Regions from separate parts of the Staphylococcus sp. GDH8C109P genome, predicted to be linked through region 2. Evidence: predicted binding sites of a transcription regulator. Region 2 holds the regulator's gene; each other region holds the start of a gene.

Region 1 (3,350 bases), on a different contig from region 2:
ACTATAAATTCAACTTTGCAACAGAACCTAAAAAATTAATAAATTCTGTCTCTAATTCACTCAAACTTAGTGGAATATATAAAATTTTTCTGATTACAGGTGGAGGACTAGCAGCAAATTTTTATACAAAAAATGGATTTATAAAAACAAACGAAGGAATCATGATGGAACTCGAATTATGATTAAAATAAACGATATCAATTACGTGCAACATTGAGATTTGAAATAAATATCAACTTAAATACAAAAAAGGCTTAGCCACAATGGCTAAGCCTTTTGATATGGAGACGGCGGGAGTTCATTAAAACGATAATTAAAATATTTAAAATATGCTATAAGTATTGATATAACAACGTTTTGATTGCATTAGTGATTGTGCTTGAAATGTATAAATTGAGAAAATCGGTATTATTTGGGGTAACGACTTTTAATTTATACTTTTCGATTATTAATAAAAGGTGTAAACTGTAAAATAATTTTGTGATTTTTTTCAATATTTTTCATTATATCAAATGAAGTATTTAATCTGTTAAGTGACTCTTCATCAAAACCTTCTTGCTTAAAACCAACCTCTTTGTAAATATCATTATATGCAACTAACACATTTATTGTTTTGTGAAAATCTAATAGAGATTGGTACATATCTTCATATTTCTTTTCAAAATAATATAAATCACTATCAAAAAATAAATCATTTAAATTTTCTTTTAATTTTATCAAGTCATTATCATGACTTTCAAACAATTCTTTAATATCATCAATAATAAAGACTGGCTTAGAGTGAACTGCCTCGTGATAGAATGTATAATCTGGTCTTAATCTCACAACTATATCTTTAAAATTTGATAAATAAAGAATATATTTCTTTTTTATATGTTCTATTTTACCAGCTTTATCTTCATTTGATATTTCTAAAGCTTTATCACCTGCTATTTTAGCACCTAAATAAGCACCACCAAATGTGGCAAATAATCCTATAAATAATATTATAATTTCCAAAGTTTCATATATGTATTCTTTATCTACCAACTGCCCTATGACTAAACCAAATGATAGTATTGCAATCATACTCACAACAATTAGCACGATGGTTATTCTTAAGTTTTCTTCATGCATTTTCTTCACCTTTTTATCTTAATAATACAATATTCAGCGGAATAATGTATATACTTGACTTCACTCAAAGCGATTTCTAGACAAGTTAGCCTATAACTACCCACATAAAAGTATTTCGAGGCTTTCAAATCACAATGAGAGAAGGATAGTTCAGCACTTATTATGTGATCTGTAATTTAACTGATGAATTATCATAGATAATATTTATAACCATAGTGAGACGATTCAAATCCTAATTTTTCATAAAACTTATGTTTTTCTATTCTTTGTTTATCTGTTGTTAGTTGAATCAATACACATCCTTCAATTTTGACCATATGAATTACTTCTCTTATGATCTCTTTACCAATACCTTGACCTCTTAAATTATATTTAACTCTAACAGATTATATTTGGGCTCTTTTAATGCCACCTCTAGATAGACTTGGGATAATTATTAATTGACATCAGGCTACAATATCATCCTCTTTTTCAACTACTATAAAATTATTTCCTTCTTGTTTTTAAATATCTACCAGTGCTTGCCTATAATTATCGTCTAAAATTTCGTCTTTACTTTCTCTATTTTTACCTAAAAAGTCATCTTTAAATAAATTCACTTTTTAAATTAAATCTTGTTCTACTGCATTTATATATTGCATAAATTAATCCCATTTTAGAAGTTTAATACCTCAAATTGTACCATAAAAGACAGAAATGAGACGTCATCACCTGCTAATGCAATATGACATTATCCCTTTACAAAACAGAACACTTGTTCGTATAATGAAATTACTAATTATACGTGAGGTGTTTGAAATGAAAATCATTAACCCTGATATGCCAGAACCTTATAAATATGAAACTGACTATCGCAAAATACCTAAAAAGTATTTAAACAGTAACATTCCAGAAGGTCGCAAGATGATTAAGTGGGCACCATTTGCAACAATGCCACAACAATATGAAACGATTAACGGTTTTATCGAAGACCAAAGTAAGACAGATAAGCCTATCTTAGATGAATTGGCCTTACGTGATTTGAATGATGTGTTAACGCAGAAATTATTTTATGATCCACCAGCCACGATTAAGTATTGGGAAAATGGATATTACAAAACGATTGAATGTGAGATAAAGAAGTTTGATAGTGAAAAGAATAAATTAGAAATTATTAAAGATAAGGAGAAGATTAGAATGAATATGGATTGTATTGTAGAAATAATATAATTCAAATTATTATAGCGCTTTCCTATGCAATAATGTATAATACAATTACTAAATAAGGAGGGGATATTATGCCAGCAGCATTAACTAAAGTTTGTTCAAGATGTGGGGAAGAAAAAAGGTTGAATCAGTTTTATGAGAATAGAACTAAAAGTGACAAAAGAAATGGCATTTGTAAATCTTGTCAAAAAGAAGTAAATAATAGTTAATATTAGGGAAATAGAGAGTCTTAAAGACTCTCTATTATTTATAATTCGTCATATGCATCTTTTGCAGCCCTTCTTTTTATAGTACTGTTGCTTTCATCTAATATAATCTCTTTTAATTCATCAGCAGAATAATTAGAGTATCTTCTTTTGTACCTATCATATTCAGCTTCAGTTTTATTTTTCTTATCTTGGACAGAACTTACAGCTTTTTCAAATATTTCGTCTTTATTATTATAAAGGTTTACTGCACCTTCTTTTACTTTTCGTCCCAAAAACTTTCCGAATTTCGCACCAGTCTTACCTGCTGTTTTAGCTGCCACTTTACCTCTAACGATATTATCTATTTCAATAGTATTATTTGGGTCATTATTTTTTAAAAAATAATGATTAATGGTTGCTTTAGTTACACGATTTGTTAGTTCTAAATCTTTGATTTCCTTTTTTATACCTTCTAACAAATCATATTCCATAGCATCTTTTTCGCTAACATAATATTCATCAATAAATTTATCAGTAAAATCTTTCATATCATTTATTAATTTTTCTTTTTCAACTTGATCCATGCCTTTAGACTTTTTGTTGAATTCTTTACTTAATATTTCATCTAAATATTCTTCTTCTCTTTTTAATTTTTTTAATTCAATATCTTCTATTCTCATTTTTAATTTCCCCTTTTAATATTCTTACTTCCCTTGATGATACCGAATAACTATTGTGGATTCTCAGTTTCGTGCAAAATGTCTATTTTAAATATTGTATTTGGCTTCGTTATGACCACCCCTTATATTAAATTAATTAAATATTACACTAAAATTTAAT
Region 2 (11,411 bases):
TGTTTCTATCGTTTTATCATTAAAGAAATAACTTGTTTCATTCACTGTAGAAAATGGTAATGTATAAAAATCAATATTTCCAATAGAAATAGGGTCACACATATCCTCAAGTGAGGTTCTGATATAAAGTTGAGATTTTTCAAACCACTTCGAACCATAATTTAACCGTTCTTTACTATCATGGTTTCCACTTATCATCACCAACGGAATATTCATTTCTAAATTTAATGTATTAATTGTATTTTCCAATAACTGTATTGCAGCTTTGTTGGGATAACTAGTATCATATAAATCACCTGCAATTACGATTACATCTGGTTTTTCGTCGCTCATTTTTTTAATAAATTGATCTAATATATGTGCTTGGTCTTCTAGCAATGATTTTCCGTTCAAAATCCGCCCTAAATGCCAATCAGCTGTATGTACAATTTTCATTCTATCACTCCTAATAGAACATCCGTTCGATTTTATGATATAATACTCCTACTTAATACTCAAGTAAATTTTCAAAATATAAAAGAGGCTACTTAAATTCCATGATTTTTAAGGAAATTTAGTAGCCCTTGAGTATTAAGCATATTCAATTACTCAAATATAATTATTACTTCTTTTGCTTATTTAATTAATGTTTTCTTAACTTTTTTATATTGATATAACATAGCCAATCTCCAAGGTACAATCATACAAAAAGCAAGTAAGAAAAACATGCCCCCAATTTCACCTGGATCTATTTTATTACTTATAAATATTTTCAAAATTGTTCTGATTAACAACAGTGAAATTAAGATAATAGGAAAAGCTTTAGACCGCTTCATGTATACTTCGCTACCGGATGTTTCAAATCGAGAAGTCCAAATTAATATCGTTGAGAAAAGAACACCTAATACGATGCACTCTATTATTTCCATACCCGTTAACCTGAAATAAGGTACCACATACATTAATGCACCTGTTGCCATGAAAAATGGCGGTAAAATAATTTTCTTTTCATTTACTGGATATTGCTGCGCTTTCATTCTTACAACGATTACCCCAATACCCATTAAAAAAGCTACAACTATAGAAAAAACTAAATATAACATGCTTACACCTTCTTTATGTTACTGGCTTAATCTCCACCTCAAATAGTATATCATTTTACTATTTAACATTCAGTAATTTTAATATGTTTTCATTTGTTGTGTATAGCATGTTATTTAGCCTTTTCTGCATATTTCAAAAATTCAATTATGTATAGGTGATATAGCGTCAAAAGATTAATGTCAACGTCGGGAGGTATTGATAGAAAATTACTCAAAATAAAATAAGCCTTGTTTCAGACTTATCTTATTCATTGCTATTTAAATAGCGCGTGTTGTATCACAAGCTCACAATGCATTTTCTAAAGTATATCTAAGATAATTCATATCATGAATTTGCATCGCGTTATGATATTCTTTGAAAGCTTCATCAGTAGAAAAGTTAATATGCATATTTGCTAATCGATCTAAAACTTCTTTGTCTTCCATGTCATAAGCACTCTTCACTTATTAATACCTCCCTTATATATACAAATTATAACAAATATGATTTTACAATCAAATATTTACTGAATATTTAAAAAATAAATTACATTCACTATCACTTTAATTATTTTAATGTCCATTTAAAAAAACATAATCCATCTATAAAATTTCGAATCATTAAAGTATGATTTGCAAATGACAAAATTAAGTAGCATCACATTTATATGATCGAACCAGGGTTATATTCTCATTTTTTAAATATAATAGGCATTTGTCCAAACCAAAAAAGCTGACGACTTACTAGTAGGTAGTAATCATCAGCTTTTCACAAGACGTTATTTCTTCTTCTTGAATGCGTCGTCTTGATTTTTATTCATCATTGTCATCATTTGATTTATTTTCTTTTGAGATGGTTTTTGACCCATTTGCATCATCATCATTCGTAGCATTTCTTCATTAATTGGTGGGTTCTTTTTCAGATAATCCATCATATATTTTCTCGCAAGGAAAAATCCACCGACTAGACCTAGAATTAGTGCTAACACGATTAATAAAATTGCTAACCAAGTTGCCATTGTTTCACCCACTTTCCTATCCTAATGCATTTTACTAAAATAACCACTCCTTTTCAAGAGTGACTCATTTAATTTATATTTCCAACCTTATGTATTATATCAATTATAATTTCAGTTTGTAAATATAATCCAATCTTTATTTATAATTAAAAATTGGTATGAGAACAAAAGCTCTCATACCAAAAATATTAACTATCTTTTTTTCTTAATAATTAGAACGTTTGAATTTGATTTAAAACATTTTCTTTAGTGAAACCATATTTTTCAACTACTAAATCGCCAGGCGCACTTGCACCAAATCCATCAATACCAATCACTTTACCTTCAGTACCTACATATTTATGCCAACCTAATGATGATGCCATTTCAATAGCAATACGTTTTGTAATTGAAGCAGGTAAGATAGATGCTTTATATTCATCGGATTGTTGATCAAATGCATTCCAGTTAGGCATTGATACAACACGTACACCTTTACCTTGTCCTTCTAAATCTTTAGCAGCTTCAATAGCTAAATTAACTTCTGAACCTGTAGCTAATAGTAAGTACTCTGGATCTTTATCTGATTCAAACACTACATAAGCACCTTTACGCACACCTTCTTCAACAGTTTCTTTAGGTAAGTCCATTGTTGTTAGGTTTTGACGTGTTAATACTAAAGATGTAGGCGTATTTTCTGATTCCATTGCTACTTCCCAAGCTACACGTGTTTCATTACCGTCTGCAGGACGAATAACATTCATATTTGGAATTGCACGTAAACCAGATAATTGCTCGATTGGTTCATGTGTAGGGCCATCTTCACCAACTGCAATTGAATCATGCGTAAAAATAAATGTTGAATTTAATCCCATGATTGCTGATAAACGAAGTGCTGGTTTTAAATAGTCACTAAATACGAAGAAAGTTGCACCATATGGGTGTAAACCACCGTGAGCTGCCATACCATTTACTGCAGCACCCATTGCAAATTCACGTACACCAAACCAAATATTTTTACCTTCAGGTGTATCTTTATCAAAGTCAACCGCATCTTTAACGTTAGATTTGTTTGAACCTGCTAAGTCAGCTGAACCACCAAAGAATGAAGGGACTGTTTTACTTAGCGCTTGTATTACTTCACCAGAATCTGCACGTGAAGCACCACTATGGCCAGCTTCAAATTCTGGTAATTCGTTTGAGTAGTTCGTTGGTAATTTACCACTGATAGCTAATTTGAATTCTTCAGCTAATTCTGGATATTTTTTACTGTATGTTTCAACAAGTTTATTCCAGTTTTCTTCTTTTTCATTAGCACGTTTTAACATTGTTTGTTGGAAAATTTCATATACTTCATCCGGTACGTTAAAGCGTTTTTCAGGATCCAAACCATAGTTTTCTAAAGCTAATTTTCTTTCTTCTTCACCTAATGGAGCACCGTGTACGCCATGAGAAGCTTGTTTGTTAGGCGCGCCATAACCAATGATTGTTTTCACTTCAATGATTGTTGGTACATCTGCAGTTTTAGCTTCGTTAATAGCATTATCAATAGCATCTATATCATTACCATCTTTAACTAAAATGTGTTTCCAACCATATGATTCAAAACGCGTTTTAACATCTTCAGAAAATGCTTTGTTTAAATCTCCATCTAAAGAAATGTCATTTGAGTCATATAATACAATAAGTTTATCTAATTGTGTATGACCAGCTAATGATGCTGCTTCATGTGAAATACCTTCCATTAAATCTCCATCAGATGCTATCACGTAAGTATGATGATCTATTACATTAGCATCTTCTTTATTAAACTTACCAGCGAGATGTTTTTCAGCCATTGCCATACCTACAGACATAGCAAAACCTTGTCCTAATGGTCCAGTTGTTACTTCAACACCATCTGTATGTCTAAACTCTGGATGACCTGGAGTTTTTGAACCCCATTGTCTAAATTGTTTTAATTCATCCAATTCTAAGCTACCTGAAACGTGTAATAAACTGTATAACAATGCAGAACCATGGCCTGCAGATAATACAAAACGATCTCTATCGAAGAAATCTTTTGATTGGGGGTTGAAATTTAAGTGGCGTGTCCATAATGTATATGCCATTGGAGCTGCGCCCATTGGTAATCCAGGGTGACCTGAGTTTGCTTGTTCAACAGCATCGATACTTAAGGCTCTTATCGTATCTATTGCTAATTGATCTTTTTCTTTATTCATCTAAATGACTTCCTTTCTTATAGCAAGTTTCATTACTATTATACCTTATTTAGTAATTATTTAACAAAAAATTGATTTAGTTATTATCTTTTTTATCTTTAGAATCTAATATTTTTTTCACCTTTTCAGGCGTTACATCATTGCCCTCAGGATCAATAACTCTTGTACTTTCAATTTGTTTTTTAAAGCTTTGTCGGAAGGAATCTAAATATGCTTTTCTTAATTTCGATTGTTCTTTTGATTCAGATTCAGTCAATCCTTGTTCTTTTTTCTTTTTTGCTAACTCATTTATACGCTTAATATCTACGGCATCATTTTTCGCCATAATAAACCTCCGTAATTCATAATATAGAAAATATAACAAAAAAATAAGCGAAACTAAATAGTTACGCTTACTTTACCATTCTACTAAATAAATTCACTTTCACAATACAGTTGGCTTAATATTTTATTTGGCTTTTGCTAAAAATTGATTGAGCGTCCGTTCGCTTTTTTCATCTGAATTCATTTGGTACTGTTCGTCTTTTGTAGAAATATTTGTGATTTGATGATCTGTCATTTCGTACGTTTGTTCTGATTTTGTATTATAATAAGCACTTAATATAAATACAGTACTTAAAATCATTGTAACTAGCAATACTGTAATATAAGGTTTAATTTGATATATAGATAGTTTAAACATATAAGTCACTCCTAGAACGTTTGTTTGTACTTAAACTTTATCAGAACATCTGTTCTCTGTCAACACAAAAACGAACAAACGTTTGTAAACATTAATAATACATGCTATAATAAAAACAAATTAACGTAGGGAGTGCCTATTATGAGAGAATTAACTAAGCGACAAAATGAGATTTTTGAGTATATTAAACAGACTGTTCATTCAAAGGGTTATCCGCCAAGTGTTCGAGAAATTGGTGAAGCTGTTGGTTTAGCATCTAGCTCAACTGTGCATGGACATCTATCTAGACTAGAAGAAAAAGGTTATATAAAAAGAGATCCAACTAAACCACGTGCAATTGAAATTGTTACCGAACAATTAGGTGAAACCGTGAATATGGAATCTACAATTCACGTGCCAGTCATTGGAAAAGTAACAGCAGGTATACCTATTACTGCTGTTGAAAATGTTGAAGAGTATTTTCCGTTACCCGAACATTTCACCTCAACGCATAACAGCGATATTTTCATCTTAAATGTTGTTGGTGATAGCATGATTGAAGCGGGAATATTAGATGGAGATAAAGTTATCGTAAGAAGCCAAACTATTGCTGAAAATGGTGATATTATTGTAGCAATGACTGAGGACAATGAAGCTACAGTCAAGCGTTTTTACAAAGAAAAAACGCGATACCGTTTACAGCCGGAAAATAGTACAATGTCGCCAATCTATTTAGATCAAGTTGCTGTTTTAGGTAAAGTTGTCGGCCTATTTAGAGAAATTTAATTTTATAGATAAAGACACTCTCAATAAATAAGAGGCTACGCTTATAGCGTAGCCTCTTATTTATTGTCATTTTTTTCTAAGACATCTTTCCCTTTTTCTAGTATATCTTCTGTTTGATCTTTTTTATTTGTTGTCATAATACCTCATCCTCACAGAATATAGATACCCTTTTCAACAATGCATAAACACTATCCCGTATAATTTTCAGTCCAATAAGGTTGTTTATGTTCATTAAAGTCAACGCCGACACCTAAAGTATTAAATTCTTTTTTAAGAATATTTTTTCTATGACCTAAAGAGTTCATTAATCCTTGGTGAGCATAAATGCTACTTGGTTGACCATAAGCTAAATTCTCGCCAGCTGTATTAAAATCATGTCCATCTTGTTCTAATCTATCAAATGGTGAATCCCCAGATTGATTATTATGGTCAAAATAATTATTCTCTGCCATATCATTACTGTGTTTGCGTGCTGTATCAGAGATAGATTCAGAATAATCTAATGTATTTAACCCATGTTGTACTCTTTCAGCATTGACCAAATCAAAATTTTGGAGTTCAAAACTTTTTGCTAAATTACGCGAAGGCGTTGCATATTGATTTTGAAGTCGATTCTCCATTTTTTCACTTACTAATAATAGCGCAGTGAGATTGTTGTCATTATGCTTATCATAAAAAGCTGTCGTGTAAATATTGTCTTTTTTAAAATTATCAAATTCATTATCGCGAACGTCTATACTCAAATGACCTTTACGTTTTGTAGTTATCGGATCACCTAATCGTTCTCTAACTATATCTTTAGGAGTACTATATTTAATTTTAGATTTTGAAGAAATAACATTTTGATTACTGTATAGTCCGTTCACTTTACCTTTAATATAACTTACCATAATAAAGCTTCTATAATTCTCCGAATAATACGCATACCATTGTGTACCAAATTCATTTGAAGTAACGCGTTTTGCTTTACCTAGTTTTCTTTCAACTTCAGCCTTCGACATATTCATTTGAATATTATTCAAAGCAAATTCTTGCTCATCAGGTACTTTCAAAGCATTTTGAGTTTGTGACTGTTCGGATGATGTCCAACTATCTACTTTTGCTTTAAATTGTTGTTGCAAATTTTCTAAAGGTGTAAATTCTTTGATTGGAACAATTAAAACGATACAAAGAAGTACAATTACATATAATAAAAATCGTTTAATTTTTTACACCTACTAGTTTATTAGTCTCTGTCTCCATTAAAAATGGAGTTTCTTACTATAACATAATCTACTTTAGTCAATGAATTTAAATCATCGCCACCCGCATATGAAATAGAACTTTGTAAATCTTGTTGCATTTCATTTAATGTATCTTTCAATAAACCTTTATGTTCAACAAACATTTTTTTACCTTCAACGTTTTTGTGTTCACCTTTTTGGAACTCAGACGCACTACCAAAATATTCTTTATACATTTTTCCATCTAATTCAACAGTTTCACCAGGAGATTCTTCATGTGCTGCAAATAAAGAGCCTACCATAACCATTGATGCACCAAATCGAATTGATTTAGCAATATCACCGTGCGTTCTGATACCTCCATCAGCTATTATCGGTTTTCTTGCAGCTTTACTACAATGGTTCAACGCAGCTAATTGCCAACCACCTGTGCCAAATCCTGTCTTAATTTTTGTAATACAAACGCGACCTGGTCCAATACCAACTTTAGTTGCATCTGCACCAGCATTTTCCAATTCACGAACACCTTCTGGCGTTCCAACATTACCTGCAATAACAAATGCTTCAGGAATGTGGTTTTTAATATGTTTGATCATATTAATAACGGCATCAGAATGCCCGTGTGCAATATCAATTGTAATATACTCAGGAATCACATTATCCTGTGCTAATTTTTCTACAAAATCAAATTCACGGTCTTTAATACCAACTGAAATTGAAGCAAATAACCCTTTATCATGCATTTTCTTTACAAATGGTATACGTGCTTCTTCATCGAATCTATGCATGATATAGAAGTAATCATTTTCAGCGAACCATTCTGCTAATGTTTCATTCATTACTGTTTGCATGTTTGCAGGTACCACTGGTAATTTAAATGATTTTGGACCAAATTTTACAGTAGTATCACATTCTGAACGGCTATTAACAATACATTTATTTGGAATAAGCTGTATATCTTCGTAATCAAATATCTTCATAATTAGATAAACCCCTAACATTTATTAATAAAATAGTATTTAAAGGTAAGATTTTCAAATAAAATTCATAACTCTAAATAGAAATGCTTAAACATATGATAGTTATTTCCGAACAATGACATTTTATTTATCTTTACCAATAGTTAATATACATGCTTTTTCCCTAAATGTAAATGAACTAAAGTCCTAAATTACCAACTTGATTTTTTCACGCCAGGAATTTGTCCTTTATGTGCATGTTCTCTAAACGCAATACGTGACATTTCAAACTTTCTCAGCACACCTCTTGGACGCCCCGTTACTTTACATCTACGTGTCAGTCTTGTTGGTGAAGCATCTCTTGGTAATTTTCTTAATGCTTCATAATCACCATTTTCTTTTAACGTTTTTCTTAATTCATAATATTGTGCTACTAAACGTTCTCTTTTTTGTTCCTTAGCAATTTTAGATTTTTTTGCCATAATGTTCTCTCCTTTTACAAATCGTAATTATTACGTTTTGTATAATAACACATTCTTCTTATTTATCAAACTAAAATATTTAAATTACTGACATTCACATAATGATTAGAAATTTAACATTCATTAACTACTGATTTTTCAAAGATCACTCTTATTGAAATTAATGAAAGAATATGATATTATTTTAAAACGTAATGATTCCTGTTAAGAAAGAGGTGTTAACTTTGCGCGTAAATATAACATTAGCTTGTACTGAGTGTGGTGATCGTAATTATATTAGCACTAAAAACAAGCGTAATAACCCAGAACGAATTGAACTTAAAAAATTCTGTCCACGATTAAATAAATACACTTTACATCGTGAAACAAAATAATTCTGTGCTTTCATTATCTTTTTAATACGACATTCAAACTAATTGTCTGGGATATAAACATCTTAGACTTAGTATTAACGTCAATTCTATCTCTTTACTATAGAATTGACGTTTTTTATATTTTAAATGGTAAAAAACGCCGAACATATATCATATTTGTAAGAAAATGATAAGTTTATTATTTTGATCATGAGAATTTTGTAGCCTATTTTAATATTTTAATGTTAATTGAAACATTGGAGATGAATTGTGATTTAAAATCTTTACATGCACAAAAATACTATAATTTATTTCAAATTATAATTTATTAATCAAAATTAATAGTTATTTAACAATAAAGTACTTAATTAACACTTTTAAATAGGTTTAGAGACTACTAATAAAGGTTGTTAAGCCTTATAATAGATAGAGTATATTAAATTTGTGGAGGCGTTTCATATGGAAAATCGTCATATTACAAAGGAGCAAAAAAAGCACATTATAGATTCAATAACGGAGAAAACAAAAGATAAAAGTATATGTAACTGTGGACATCCAAATATTGAAATATTAAACGGACATTATTTCCTACCATTGTTAACTGCTTCTTTAGGCAATGACCCAACACCTACGATAACTTTATTATGTAATAATTGTGGTAAAATGCATTTCTATTCACAAAATTTCTTAGGTATCAAAACTCGATAATTATTTTTGAGCGATTGAGAAATAAATGACTGTTCATCACTCACTCTCATCATATGATGAGAGTGATAGTTAACAACCTTTGACAACCTACAAAGACTCTGACTTTGTAGTTTTTTATATGTGGAAAATTAATAAAACCAAAGCAATACTTATTACATTGACTTAGTATAAACAATTATAAAAACGGATGATTTTTACTTTATATCGTAAAAATCATCCGCTTAAAATCATACACGTACTACATATATATCAATTTATTGTCATAAATTAATTATTTTATATAATTCCTTACAACGTTAAAGCGTAAATATGCGTGTGTATAATAAGGTATATTTTATTAATCGGCAATTTCTAAATCTACATCATTAATGTCGATGCCTAGTGCTTTTGCAACACCTTTACCATATTCGCTATCCGCTTTATAACAGTGACGAATATGACGATGTTGTACTTCTAAAGTAGTACCTTGCATTTCATTAGCTGTATTTTCAAAAATACGTTCTTGTTGTTCTTTTGATTGTAATCTGAATAAGCGACCTGGTTGTTCGAAGTAGTTATCATCATCTTTTCTTAAATCATATTCATATGCTTCACCTTCAATTTTTAGACCAGGTTTTTTAAATTCAGGTTGATCTTCAAATGAACCATCACTATTTGGATAATAATGAGTACTGCCACCTTGATTATTATCAATAATTCTCATTTGGCCATCGCGACTGAATGGACAAATATTTTCCATACCTACACCTTTAGGTTGATTAACTGGGATTTGCCAATGATTCACACCTAATCTATAACGTTGTGCATCACCATATGAGAATAGTCTACCTTGTAGCATTCTGTCTGGAGAGAAATCTATACCAGGTACAATATTTGTAGGTGCGAAAGCAGCTTGTTCAACATCTTGGAAATAGTTGTCTGGATTACGATTTAATTCGAATTCTCCAACTTCTATTAGTGGGTAGTCTCCTTTATACCAAACTTTTGTTAAATCAAACGGATTATCTTTATGGTTACGCGCTTGTTCTTCCGTCATAACTTGGATATACATTTTCCATTTTGGATAGTCTTTATTTTCAATTGCTTCAAATAAATCACGTTGTGATGATTCTCTGTCTTCAGCAATTACGCTAGCTGCTTCATCAGGTTGTAAATTTTCAATACCTTGTTGCGTTCTGTGGTGGAATTTTACCCAAACACGTTCACCTTTATCATTGTACATAGAATAAGTATGAGAGCCAAATCCGTGCATGTTTCTAAAGCCCTTAGGAATACCACGGTCTGACATTAAAATTGTTACTTGGTGCAATGCTTCAGGTAAAGATGTCCAGAAATCCCAGTTGTTTTGTGCACTTCTCATATTTGTTCTTGGATCACGTTTCACTGCGTGGTTTAAACTTGCAAATAATTTCGGATCTCTAAAGAAGAACACTGGTGTATTATTTCCTACTAAATCCCAGTTCCCTTCATCTGTATAAAATTTCAATGCAAATCCACGAATATCACGTTCAGCATCAGCTGCACCTCTTTCACCTGCTACTGTTGAAAAACGTGCAAACATTTCTGTTTGTTTACCTACTTCAGAAAAAATGCTTGCTGAAGTATATTGCGTAATATCATTTGTAACTGTAAATGTACCAAATGCACCTGAACCTTTTGCATGCATACGTCTTTCTGGAATAACTTCTCTATCAAAATGAGCCATTTGCTCTAAAAAGTACCAATCTTGCATTAATAGTGGTCCTCTAGGGCCTGCTGTCATACTATTTTCTCTATCTGAAATTGGTGCGCCAAATAGGCTCGTCAACTTTTTCTTGTTACTCATAATATTTCCCCCGCTTTTTCTTATTAATAATAATTATTACCTAGTATTTATTTTAATCTATAATATTTGTAAAAGCAACTCACAATACATCTATAAAATAACAATTTTCAAAATATTTGAATATTTTATGGCT
Region 3 (11,411 bases), on a different contig from region 2:
GAGGATATAGAATTAATTTGTGATAGAGCAGTCTTTTTAAGAGATGGTACATTTGTGCAAGATGTTGATATGAAAGAAGGCGCACCAACAGATTCTACAGTATTGAATCTTGAAGCGGATGACTTTGAAGTAGGATTAGCTTATTTAAATGAACACTTTGATGTAATACAGTCACAAAGAGAGACAGGAGAAGTTATATTAAAGGCTCAAAAAAACTATAAAGATATATTAAAAGGACTCGCAAGTAAAGAAATTTTCCCTGTGTTTATTGAAACGCGCAAAAGTTCTTTACGTGATACGTACTTCAATATCAATCAGAAAGGTGGCCAATAATGAACAGTATTCAACTTGTAAAATATGATTTGATTAGTATTTTTAAAAGTCCTTTAACTTACTTAGCATTATTATTGACTATTTTACCAATGATTGGTTTTACAATTTTATTTGTTCAACAATCTGATGAAATGAACGGTAATACATTACTTTCAATAGGTAGTTGGTTCTTTTCTATTATGGGGCTACTTTTTGTAATAAAAACAATCACACGTGATATTTCACAAGGTACGATTCAATTATATATGAATAAAACATCGAGTCGTGTAGGTTATGTTGTTGCAAAAGTTGTTTCTATTATATTAATTGCCATATTAATAACAGCAATTCTTGTTGCATTTGTTTTAATTGTTCAAGGTATTGTAGATGGTGAAAATATTAAAACTGATAAAATTTTTGAATTACTATGGTTTTTCTTAATGTTCCATCTATTCTTTGGATTACTATTATATTTATTTGCATTAGTAGTGCCTAAAACAGCGCTTATATTCACATTAGGGATTTTCTTAGTATTGATTGTGCCTTTTGCTGAACCTTTCTTACCAATGATTCCAAAAATTGGAGATAATATACAAGACTCATTAAAGTATATTCCATTTAGTTATTTAACATCGAAAACGACTTCTGGAGATTATACATTCAGTAATTGGCAATGGTTTATTACCTCAGCTTCAATTGTTATTTTATTTATTATTAATCTATTCTATGCATCTAAAAAAGATATTTAATAGTAGAAATTAAACTCAATAAAAACACGTATGAATTGTAGTAAAGCTAATCCAATTCATACGTGTTTAGTTATTTAGTGATTAATTTATCTAAGATTGAATCGTAAACATGCTTCCACATTTGTGAATCTGTTTTGTAACGATTTGCAATAATTGTATGTGTTTCTGCAGATTTATCCTTAAATGTAGGGTCGTCTTTTTCAGGTAATTTTGAACGCGTTTCATCTACAAAGTTTTGGACTTGTCTAGCACGAGGGCCCCAAACAGTTTGTTGTTCAAAGTCATCATTTAGAAAAACAAATATTGGAATGGATCTGGCTGTGCCATTTGTTAAGTATTGATCTATTAAATCTGTATTTTCATCGCGATGGAATACTCTGACTTCCAAGTGTAGTTCTTCGCTTATATGCTTTAGAATAGGAAGGTTCATCATAGCATCTCCACACCAATCTTCCGTTATTACAAGCACTTTACTGTAAGGTAAAGATTTGATTTTTTCAAGACGTTCATCATCTTGAGGAAGTGAGAATGATTTATAAATTGTTAGTAGATTTTCTTGGTTTTCAGTCATATCCTCTATGTACTGATCAAGTGGTTGACTGTTTTTGAAATAAGTTTCTAAACTTGTCATTATTTTTCCCCCTTTAATTTATTAGCTATTATTATATCAACAATTTTAAATGAAAGAAAATTTTTAATACTTAGAAAAGTAATAAGTTTTAATATTTGTTTTAAATGAAAATACTAAATGTTTATGCTATATTGATTTAGTATGAATAGTGTAAAACAACATTGAGTTACATAACTTTTTGATATCCGATTTTTAACTAATAATATTTAAACATTAATTTATTATATATAATCATCGAACTTTTGTAAGTTATGTTTGGATAACAAAATATATATTAAAATATTTTTTGTACATAGAAATGGTGAAATATAGAGTATTGAATTTTATAATAACTAAATTTGGTAATGACACTTTGGAGTGGTTTGCCATTTTTGAATTGAAATAGAAGTTGATTAAATCCTACAATTTGAATGGCGGTAGATAACTTGGATAAAATCACATTTTTAAATGCGTTAGAACAAGAACTAGAAAACCTACCTCGAAATGAACGAGACAAAGTGATGTATGAATATGAACAATATTTTTTTGAACAAGAAAATAATGGCAAAAATGAATACCAAATCATTGGAGCTTTAGAATCGCCCAAGCAGATTGCTAAACAGATAATGGCAAAAAATGCTATTGTATCTGCCGAATATAGGCCAAATACTAAAAATATTGTTAGAGCAATTATGGCGTCTTTAGGTATGGGGATTTTGTCATTAATTATTATTTTGATACCCATGGTTATACTAGCAGTGTTTATGTGTGCATTATTGCTCGTTGCATTTTTCTTAACAATTAGCCCTATATTGTTAATTGTTCATGGGGTATTGAATCATATGATCAGCTTCGCGATAAGTAATTACTTTTTTGCTTTTTCTTTTACAGGATTAGGTATTGTTTTATTTGTAATTATTGCTAAATTAGCACAACTTGTCTATCGTTTAATTTTAAAATACTTAAGATGGAATATCCGAACAATTAAAGGAAGTGTAGATTTATGAAGCGGTTATTTTTAGGTGGGCTAACTTTATTTATAACATGCTTTCTTTTAGGAAGTGTTACATGGTTCGGTTTTGAAAAACAAAATGAAAAATTAAATAGTGTTAATAAAGTATTGGATTCTAAAGATATTAATAATTTAGATGTCTTAACTGAAAATTGTAAAGTTTTAATTAAATCAGGAGATAAAACGTCAGTGAGATATAAAGGTAAGAGAAATCTTGATATCAACAATAATGATAAAACGTTGAAAGTTAGAGAGACTGAAAAACTAGAAAACCATTATGGCTTAAATTACAATCCTTTTAGAAATTTTGAGGATAACTTAATTATTACTTTACCTGAAGAAAAATTAAATAAGCTACATGCATCAAGTAAATATAATACTATAAGTGTTAAACAATTAAATGTAAATGATGCAGATTTATCAAAAAATCATAAAAATGGCGGAAAAGTGATTTTAAATGAATCTAAGTTTGGAAAGTTAAAATATAAAGGATTAAATTCAGCGATAACGTTTAAAGAAAGTGAAATAAATAATGCCAATATTAAAACTGAAAATGCCAGAATAGCGGGTGAAAATACATTTATACAGGACTCAGTGTTATTAGTAAACAATGGAACTATAAGATTATCTGATACTGATATCAATTCCAATTTTAAAGCATCTGCTAAAAAAGGAGATATTAACATTAGTTATAAAAACGCTCCGAAAAACACACTTCTTAAGTTATATCCATTTCACGGTGATAAAAAAGTTAATAATAAGCATTTTATGAATGAAAAAGTTGGAAATGGGGATAATATTTTAGAGCTATATACCACTGACGGAGATATAGTGATTGATTAATTATTGGGGTATCATTGATTCGTCACTGACTCGTGCTTGTTGTTAGGGGTTACTGAGCTTCAGATCAAGTAATCATTTTATACTTTTTTTAGTCCTAGTCATCTTTATTAGTATGGGGCGACGAAATCTTTTTAATAAAATTAAGTTTCGTCGTCCCACTTTTTTTAATATAGTTCAATATGTTGCAAAAGTTAACTCGGTATCTAAATGACCCAAAAGTGTAGCTGTGGATAAAGCTTGACCATTAAGCCAATCAGCAAAGTTTATTTTGGTCGGATGACTATTTTCGCCGATTGCAATATGTGCAGTTAAACTTTGTGGTTCATACATACTTGTATGTATCGTTCCTGACCAACTTTTAAATAATTTACTGTAAATTTTATATTGTGGATGATTAAACAGCTTGAAGGCCTCTGTTTTATTTAAGTGCGTTGGTTTATGCTTAATAAGCCGTTCTAAACGCGCTTTTGATTCTGCTGTATAATTTCTATTTTCATGTGTTAATAATTCAAAGTGATTCGTACAAGTTTGATCATAACGCACATTAATCGAACGAGGTGTAACTTCAATGATCGCATGTTCTAGGTTTTTATCCATAACAATGTAACTAAACGAACTTCTATGTGGGATTTCTTTTAACAATTGAATTGCTTCTGGTACAGTTTTACAGTACTGCAAAATAATTCTACCAATCATGTAACATACAAAACCATCACCAGGATGTTTACGATGCATGAAATTGTAGCCCATAGAAAGGCCAGCTTCGTTCATTCCGTCCATTCTTCCAGTTACGCGTGAGGTTGGGCCAATCTGTGCTAAACCACCATCATTTGGTTGAAATAATAAATATCGACCATCATAAGTGGCAGGATGATAATCGTAGTTGCGTACCATATAATCATTTCCTAAAAATACAGTGCAACCACTATTTCTTAAAGGTGTAAAACGATAATGTCCGAAGTTTAGAATCATTTGTTTTGTAGGAAGGTTTAAGACCTCTTGCATACCTTTTATTTCTTCCCAAATTTGTGGTGCGTATATTTGGAAAATATTATATGTTTCTTTAATATTTATATCAAATCTAGGCATACGCTTTTTCCATTCTTTTTCTCTGTTTTTTAGCATTGGCGTTTGTTGCATCCATTGAGCAGTTTTGATGCCTAAATCAAAATGTGATCCTCGATGCGTTAAAATATCTGATTGTACTTTTTGCATAAAAAAACTCCTATGTTAAGTGTAACCTTACAATAATGTTATCTCATTGTAACGTCATGTTAATTGTATTACTGTTCTGTGGAAGTTATCATAAAATTAACTTTTAAAACTAAAGCTTAATTTAGTTGAATGAGGTGATGATTATGTTAAATTACTATGGACAATTAAGAGATGCTCTGTCAACTTGGTGGGGTAATTAGTATCTAATAATTATTTTATAGTAGTATCATGTTTACTTCAAATGGTTATTAATATTCCAATTCTTTTCAGACTATATTAGTATATAATAGTTATTTAGTATATTTATAATGTAATTTTATATTATGAATGCTAAGAATAATTTATTTGAAAAAGGGTATATATTTATTGATGTCTTTAAGTATGCTATCATTAATATTAGACATGTTAATAAATTATTGAGGTGAAACAGAATGTGGAATTTTATTAAAGGTTTATTTAAATTTGTATTCGGTACAATTCTTACTGTATCGTTAGCAGCAGGAATAGGTGCTGTTGTATTTGCTTATATTTTCAAAAAAGACTTTGAAGATATCGAAAATAAAACAAAAGAAATTGTTTCAGACATCGAATCTAATAATTAATTACTGATAGAACACTTTTAAGTGTTCTATTTTTTTAGCCTCCGTACATCTTCAGAATGCAGATGTTACGGAGGCTTATGCAGTCGAAAGACTGCGAACCTAAAACGAGAGTGCTGCAGAATGCAGATATTACGGAGGCTTATGCAGTCGAAAGATTGTAAATTAAGTGTATCCAATAATTGACTTTTAATAGGACTTTGGTTGGTGCTTTAGATTTATGCTTGTGATATCAAAAAGCGATAATTTTATTGTGTTTGAAGAAGCAAGTGGATATCCTTCTAAATACATATGAAGCATATCAATATTCTTAATTTCCAATGTGATATATTCTAACCAACCATTCTTATAGTATTCGATACTCACTGGTGTATCCGCATGTAGTGCTTGATGTAGTTGAATATTGAGTTCAGTTAATTGATCGTCTGATAAAATAGGACGGTCAATTTTATTTTGATCAATGATATGTTGTTGTACTGCCTCAAATTGTTCGGGTAACGTTGCAAAAGGTGCCCATTTAACCATACCACGGCCCTGTGGAATATTAGGATTTAATTTTTCTCTAGGTATTTTTCTGTAATCAGTTTCTTTATTATTATATTTACTTGAAAGCATCCAATCACCTCAATTCAATAATAGAACATTTGTTCGTATTATTGCAAGTTATTTTTCAATATTTAATAAAACATTGATTCCAATGTCTGAAAGCTTAGTTATCTTATAAAGGAAAATAGATAATGATTAAGATGAAAGCTAGAAAATGATAAGTTTAACTAAGATAAATCGGTTTAATAAAAGTAAAATATATTTATGTCATACAAGTTTCAATAGGATTATTTATAAACGGCGTATGAACGCTAAAACCATTATATTGTCATTTAGTATTAATATTTATTAAAATGAAAGTATCATAATATGGAGGGGTTTACATGACTACAGTAGGATATATCGGTTCATATACGAAAAAAGAGGGGAAGGGCATTTACCGTTTTGAATTAGATGAACAAACAGGAACGGTTGTCGAGTTAGAAACGGGTTATGAATTAGAAGCATCAACATACGTGAATCAGCATCATTCATTTTTATATGCTGTCACACGTGAAGGTGAAGACTGTGGTGTCGCAAGTTTTAAAATAGAAAAAGATAGCAAACTTAGCCTTATTAATAAATGTTTAGCTTCAACAAAAGGTAGTGGATGTTATGTTTCAGTTTCACCAGATGGAAAATATATCTTTGAGGCAGTTTATGGTGCAGGACTGGCTCGTATTTATGAAGCGAATCCGACTACTGGTGAAGTTATTCGTTTAATCCAAGAGTTAACACATGATTATTCAACAGGCCCTTTAGAAAGACAAGAGCAACCTCATGTCCATTACCTTGGTATAACGCCTGATGAAAAATATGTGGTAGCCATGGATTTAGGGACTGATAAGATTGTGACGTATGAATTTGGAGATAATGGCTACAGTGAATATGCTGTATATGATTTTGAGCCTGGAGATGGACCACGACATATTTCATTCCATGAAAATGGCAAAATTGCTTATGTTGTACATGAATTATCAAATATTGTAAGTGTTATGGCATATGAAAATGGTGAGTTCTCAGAAATTGAACGCCATGCAACAATACCCGAAAATTTTGAGGGTGCAACAAAATTAGCTGCAGTAAGATTATCTCATGATCAAAAATTCCTATATATCAGCAATAGAGGACATGATAGTATTGCTATATTTAAAGTTGGAGACAATGGATCAACAATTTCACTTGTAGATATAGTAGCGAGCGGTGGAGTATTTCCACGTGATTTTAATATTACTGAATCAGATGATTTCTTAGTTTGCGCTCACCAAGAAGGTGATTATGAAGTAGTTGTATTTAAGCGAGATAAAGTTACTGGAAAATTAGAGAAATCCGATGAATCACAAAATGCGCCAGAAGGTGTTTGTGTTCAGTTCTTAAAATAAAAATAAATGATAAAAAGCCCGAAAACCTAGTATAGTTTTCGGGCTTTAATATATCAAAATACTATTTGTTGAAAAATGCTTTAATATATTTAAATTTTCCTTTATAAGGAGGGAACAATAGGCTTGATTCAAGCCTTGTAGATTTGAAAATATAAGATTTATCATGACTAAAAGTATCAAATGAGTATTTTCCATGATATTTTCCTATACCGGAAGCACCAACACCGCCAAAAGGTAAGTTAGGATTTGCTAAATGCATAAGGGTATCATTGATTGCACCGCCTCCAAATGATAATTCATTTAATATTCTCTCTGAGCTGTTTTCATCTTCACTAAATAAATAAAGGCTTAGTGGTTTAGGTTTAGAACGTATTAAATCAATTGCTTCATCAAAATCATCATAAGCTATAATAGGTAAAATTGGACCAAAAATTTCATCTTCCATAATTTTTGAATCGAAAGTAGTACCTTCTAAAATAGTAGGTGCAACAAAATTTTCATCAATGTCAGTTTGACCACCAAAAGTAATTTCAGGGTGATGAATATTTAATAATTCGTTTAAACGATGATAATGCTTTTTGTTTACAATTCGCCCATAGTCCGGACTATCTTGAATATTTGTGCCATAAAATTCAGTGATTGTCTTTTTTAATGCACTGATGAGTTCATCTTTAACTTTACGGTTTACAAGTAAGTAATCCGGTGCAACACAAGTTTGTCCAGCATTTGTAAATTTACCAAAACAAATACGTTCACTTGCAACTTTAATATTTGCACTCTCATCAATGATTGCAGGTGACTTTCCACCTAGCTCTAAAGTTACTGGTGTTAAATTTTTACTTGCTGCGCTATAAACAACGCGTCCAACCTGTTCACTGCCTGTGAAGAAAATATAATCAAAAGGAAATTGAAGTAAAGTTTGAGTTGTATCAGCATTTCCTTGAATGATATTAACGTATTCAGGATCAAATGCATCGGCAATGATTTGCTGTATGACACCAGATACATTAGGTGTGAACTCAGAAGGCTTTAGTATCACAGTGTTCCCAGCAGCAATTGCACCAATCAATGGTTCTATTAACAATTGGAATGGATAGTTAAAAGGTCCGATAATGAGTACTGTGCCATAAGGTTCTTTCATAATATAGCTTTTGGTAGGGAACATGAATAATGGTGTGTTTACTTGTTTGGTTTTCGCCCAATTTTTAAGTTCTTTACGAGCTGATTTAATATTTTTTAATGTAAAGCCAATCTCAGTTGCATAGGCTTCTACTTTATTTTTACCTAAATCTTCTTGAAAAGCTTCAAGTAATTCATTTTCATAGTTTTTAATACTCTTACTTAATTGTTTGAGTTGCTTTTTTCTGAATTTAAGTGATTTGGTTTCATGAGTATTAAAATATTGTTTACTATTGTGGAAAGATTGTTCTATTGAATTCAAATATTATTCCTCCTAGCATATTGATGATTTAGATAGTTTAAAAGGATGGATAAAAAACTGGAACATAATTATTATTATGTTCCAGTTTTTCTATATAGTAAACTATTTAAGTTTTTACTATTATAACGTTATATATTGATAAAGTATGAAATTAACTTAAAGCTTCTGTAATTTGAGGTACAACTTGTTTTTTACGAGATACAACACCTGGTAAAAATGCAGTATTGTTGTCTAGTTGAACATTGAATGCATTGCCTACTTTATCTTTTTCAGCACCAACGACTAAAATCTTAGAGTCACTGTTGATGATATCAGTTACAAGCAATACAAATAAATCATATTTTTCGTTTGTACTCACTTCTAACATTTCTTTTTCTAACTCTTCTTGACGTTGGAATACTTCATCAATATCTACAGTATTCACTTGACCAATACGTGTAATATAGTCACCCATATTAAATGATTTTGCATCCATATTTAACAGCTCAGATGCAGTTTTATCTGTTGTAGATGCACCTGCTTTTAACATTTCTAGACCATAGGATTCTAAGTCAATGTCTGCAATTGATTTTAAAGCTTCAGCAGCGTCAATATCTTGTTGTGTACAAGTTGGTGATTTAAATAGTAGACTATCTGAAATGATAGCAGAAATCATTAAACCAGCAATTTCAGGTTTGATTTCAAATCCGCGTTCTTTGTACATTTTGTATAAAATTGTTGCAGTGCAACCTACTGGCTCTGCACGATAATACAATGGTGCTGCAGTTTCGAAGTTTGAAATTCTATGATGATCAACGACATGTTGAATTGATGACTTGTCAATCGTATCAGCACTTTGTTGGAATTCATTATGGTCAACTAAAATAACATTTTGATTATTTAAATCATCACTAAGTAATTCTGGTGTGTCTACATTAAAATGATCTAATGCATATTGAGTCTCAGGTCCTACTTCGCCTAAACGATAAGGTGTTGCTTCTGTATTTCCTGTTTGTTGTTCAAAGTCTGCCATAATAATAGCTGATGAAATTGCATCCGTATCGGGATTTTTATGACCGAAAATATAAGTTTTTGCCATGTTTTAATTCTCCTTAATTTTTTATTTAATTTTATTTTATCATGATTTTCTATTGTTATTCTACTTCAGCACCTAATGAATTTTTAAAATGATCTAATGCCCACTGATGTCCTGTTGGATTAAATGAGGCAACACCCTTATGGGAAATTGAAATAGTGTATCCCAAATTGTAGGCAGTGATAGCAGTGTGAAGCACGCAAATGTCTGTACATACGCCGACGATTTCTAAATGTGTAATGTTGCGTTCGCGTAACATAATGTCTAAAGGCGTACCACAAAATGAATCATAACGCGTTTTATCTAAGTAATGAACATGATCATTAAATAAGATATTCTGATAAATATCATTCACTTTACCGTAGAGTTCTCTTCCAGTGGTGTCTATTATATTATGCGGTGGGAAAAGTTTGTTTTCTGGATGATAGCTATTTTCTTCATAATGTAAGTCCATAAGAAAAAAGATATTAGACTGTTTTTTGTTATATACTTCAATTCTTTCAACAATATAATTTTCAATTTGTTGACCAGGAAGGCCACAAGTTAATTTGCCATTATCAGCAACAAAATCATTTGAATAGTCAACAATAATAAGTGCACTATTTTTCATCTAATGTAACACTCCCAAAATTAAGATTATAGTTATTATATACTAAGTACATAAATCATTAAAGGTGCATTTAAAGCGTTTAAAAATTAAATATTAGTTTATTATAAAGTATTAAGTAAGGAGGAAGAGTTGCTAATGATCATTAATGCAATGCAATTTGGATTAAAAGGTAAGCATAAATGGGCAGATACACGTGCGATTCAAAAAGCATTGAAATATGCTAGAACCCACAAAAACACAACAATTTATATTCCTAAAGGGGAGTATCATATTCGTAGACCATTGGTAATATATGACTCAACTACTTTGATATTGGATGATAATGCAGTATTAAAAAGAGTAGGTAAGGATACTTTAATAAAAAATGGTAGATGGTTGAAATCTTATTATGGATACGAAGGTAATGGTGCAATCTGTATTGCTGGTGGCACACTGGATATGAATGGTTATGATTATCCGTATAACAATACGGCAATGTGCATGGGTCATGCTCAAAATATTCAAATTTTAGACGTAACATTTAAAGATGTTGTTGGAGGTCACGCTATAGATGCATGTGGCATCAATGGACTATATATCAATGGATGTCAATTTTTAGGATTTAAAGATGACAAAGGGAAAAGATTGTTTTCAGAAGCGGTACAAATTGATATACAAGTAAAAGGTGCTTTTCCAAAATTCGGTGCAACGGATGGTACGATAACTAAAAATGTAGTGATTGAAAATTGTTATTTTGGAAATTCGAAAACACCTACTATGGGTGCGTGGAATAGAGCAATAGGATCTCACGCGAGTAGATTCAATCAATTTTATGAAAACATACACATTCGTTTTAATACGTTTGAAGGTATAAACCAATATGCACTGACACCTTTAAAATCAAAAGATACTTTTATTCACGATAATATATTCAAAAATTGTGGAGGCGGTATTCGGTTTTTAGCAGTGAAAGATGGTAAAAATGCGCAAGATCTTACA

The links. The regulator LexA, encoded in region 2, represses DNA repair genes until DNA is damaged. The targets are predictions, from matches to a motif close to CGAACATATGTTCG.
Region 1: a site for LexA is predicted at 1,864-1,877, ahead of KA867_RS13160 (YolD-like family protein). Genes of this name have one in related genera too.
Region 3: a site for LexA is predicted at 5,978-5,991, ahead of KA867_RS11575 (YolD-like family protein). Genes of this name have one in related genera too.

The regions. Positions count from the first base shown of each region.
Region 1 is NZ_JAESMX010000030.1:37-3,386, forward strand. Features, by position in the region: partial or broken gene KA867_RS13145 (hypothetical protein) at 1-182, shown strand, start outside; gene KA867_RS13150 (hypothetical protein) at 433-1,116, opposite strand; partial or broken gene KA867_RS13155 (GNAT family N-acetyltransferase) at 1,308-1,487, opposite strand; gene KA867_RS13160 (YolD-like family protein) at 1,915-2,325, shown strand; gene KA867_RS13165 (hypothetical protein) at 2,394-2,531, shown strand; gene KA867_RS13170 (hypothetical protein) at 2,570-3,190, opposite strand.
Region 2 is NZ_JAESMX010000013.1:64,338-75,748, reverse strand. Features, by position in the region: gene sbcD (exonuclease subunit SbcD) at 1-435, opposite strand, end outside; gene KA867_RS05215 (CcdC family protein) at 615-1,082, opposite strand; gene KA867_RS05210 (hypothetical protein) at 1,368-1,526, opposite strand; gene KA867_RS05205 (YneF family protein) at 1,841-2,080, opposite strand; gene tkt (transketolase) at 2,293-4,281, opposite strand; gene KA867_RS05195 (DUF896 domain-containing protein) at 4,358-4,606, opposite strand; gene sosA (DNA damage-induced cell division inhibitor SosA) at 4,730-4,963, opposite strand; gene lexA (transcriptional repressor LexA) at 5,105-5,728, shown strand; gene KA867_RS05180 (CAP domain-containing protein) at 5,917-6,933, opposite strand; gene guaC (GMP reductase) at 6,954-7,931, opposite strand; gene rpsN (30S ribosomal protein S14) at 8,123-8,392, opposite strand; gene rpmG (50S ribosomal protein L33) at 8,617-8,766, shown strand; gene KA867_RS05160 (hypothetical protein) at 9,205-9,453, shown strand; gene KA867_RS05155 (catalase) at 9,791-11,278, opposite strand.
Region 3 is NZ_JAESMX010000022.1:56,040-67,450, reverse strand. Features, by position in the region: gene pmtC (phenol-soluble modulin export ABC transporter ATP-binding protein PmtC) at 1-333, shown strand, start outside; gene pmtD (phenol-soluble modulin export ABC transporter permease subunit PmtD) at 333-1,061, shown strand; gene KA867_RS11600 (thioredoxin family protein) at 1,132-1,692, opposite strand; gene KA867_RS11595 (HAAS signaling domain-containing protein) at 2,118-2,678, shown strand; gene KA867_RS11590 (DUF4097 family beta strand repeat-containing protein) at 2,675-3,526, shown strand; gene KA867_RS11585 (C45 family autoproteolytic acyltransferase/hydrolase) at 3,701-4,741, opposite strand; gene KA867_RS11580 (hypothetical protein) at 5,173-5,343, shown strand; gene KA867_RS11575 (YolD-like family protein) at 5,530-5,955, opposite strand; gene pglS (6-phosphogluconolactonase) at 6,270-7,307, shown strand; gene KA867_RS11565 (aldehyde dehydrogenase) at 7,369-8,748, opposite strand; gene KA867_RS11560 (manganese-dependent inorganic pyrophosphatase) at 8,900-9,826, opposite strand; gene KA867_RS11555 (cysteine hydrolase family protein) at 9,882-10,433, opposite strand; gene KA867_RS11550 (glycosyl hydrolase family 28-related protein) at 10,569-11,411, shown strand, end outside.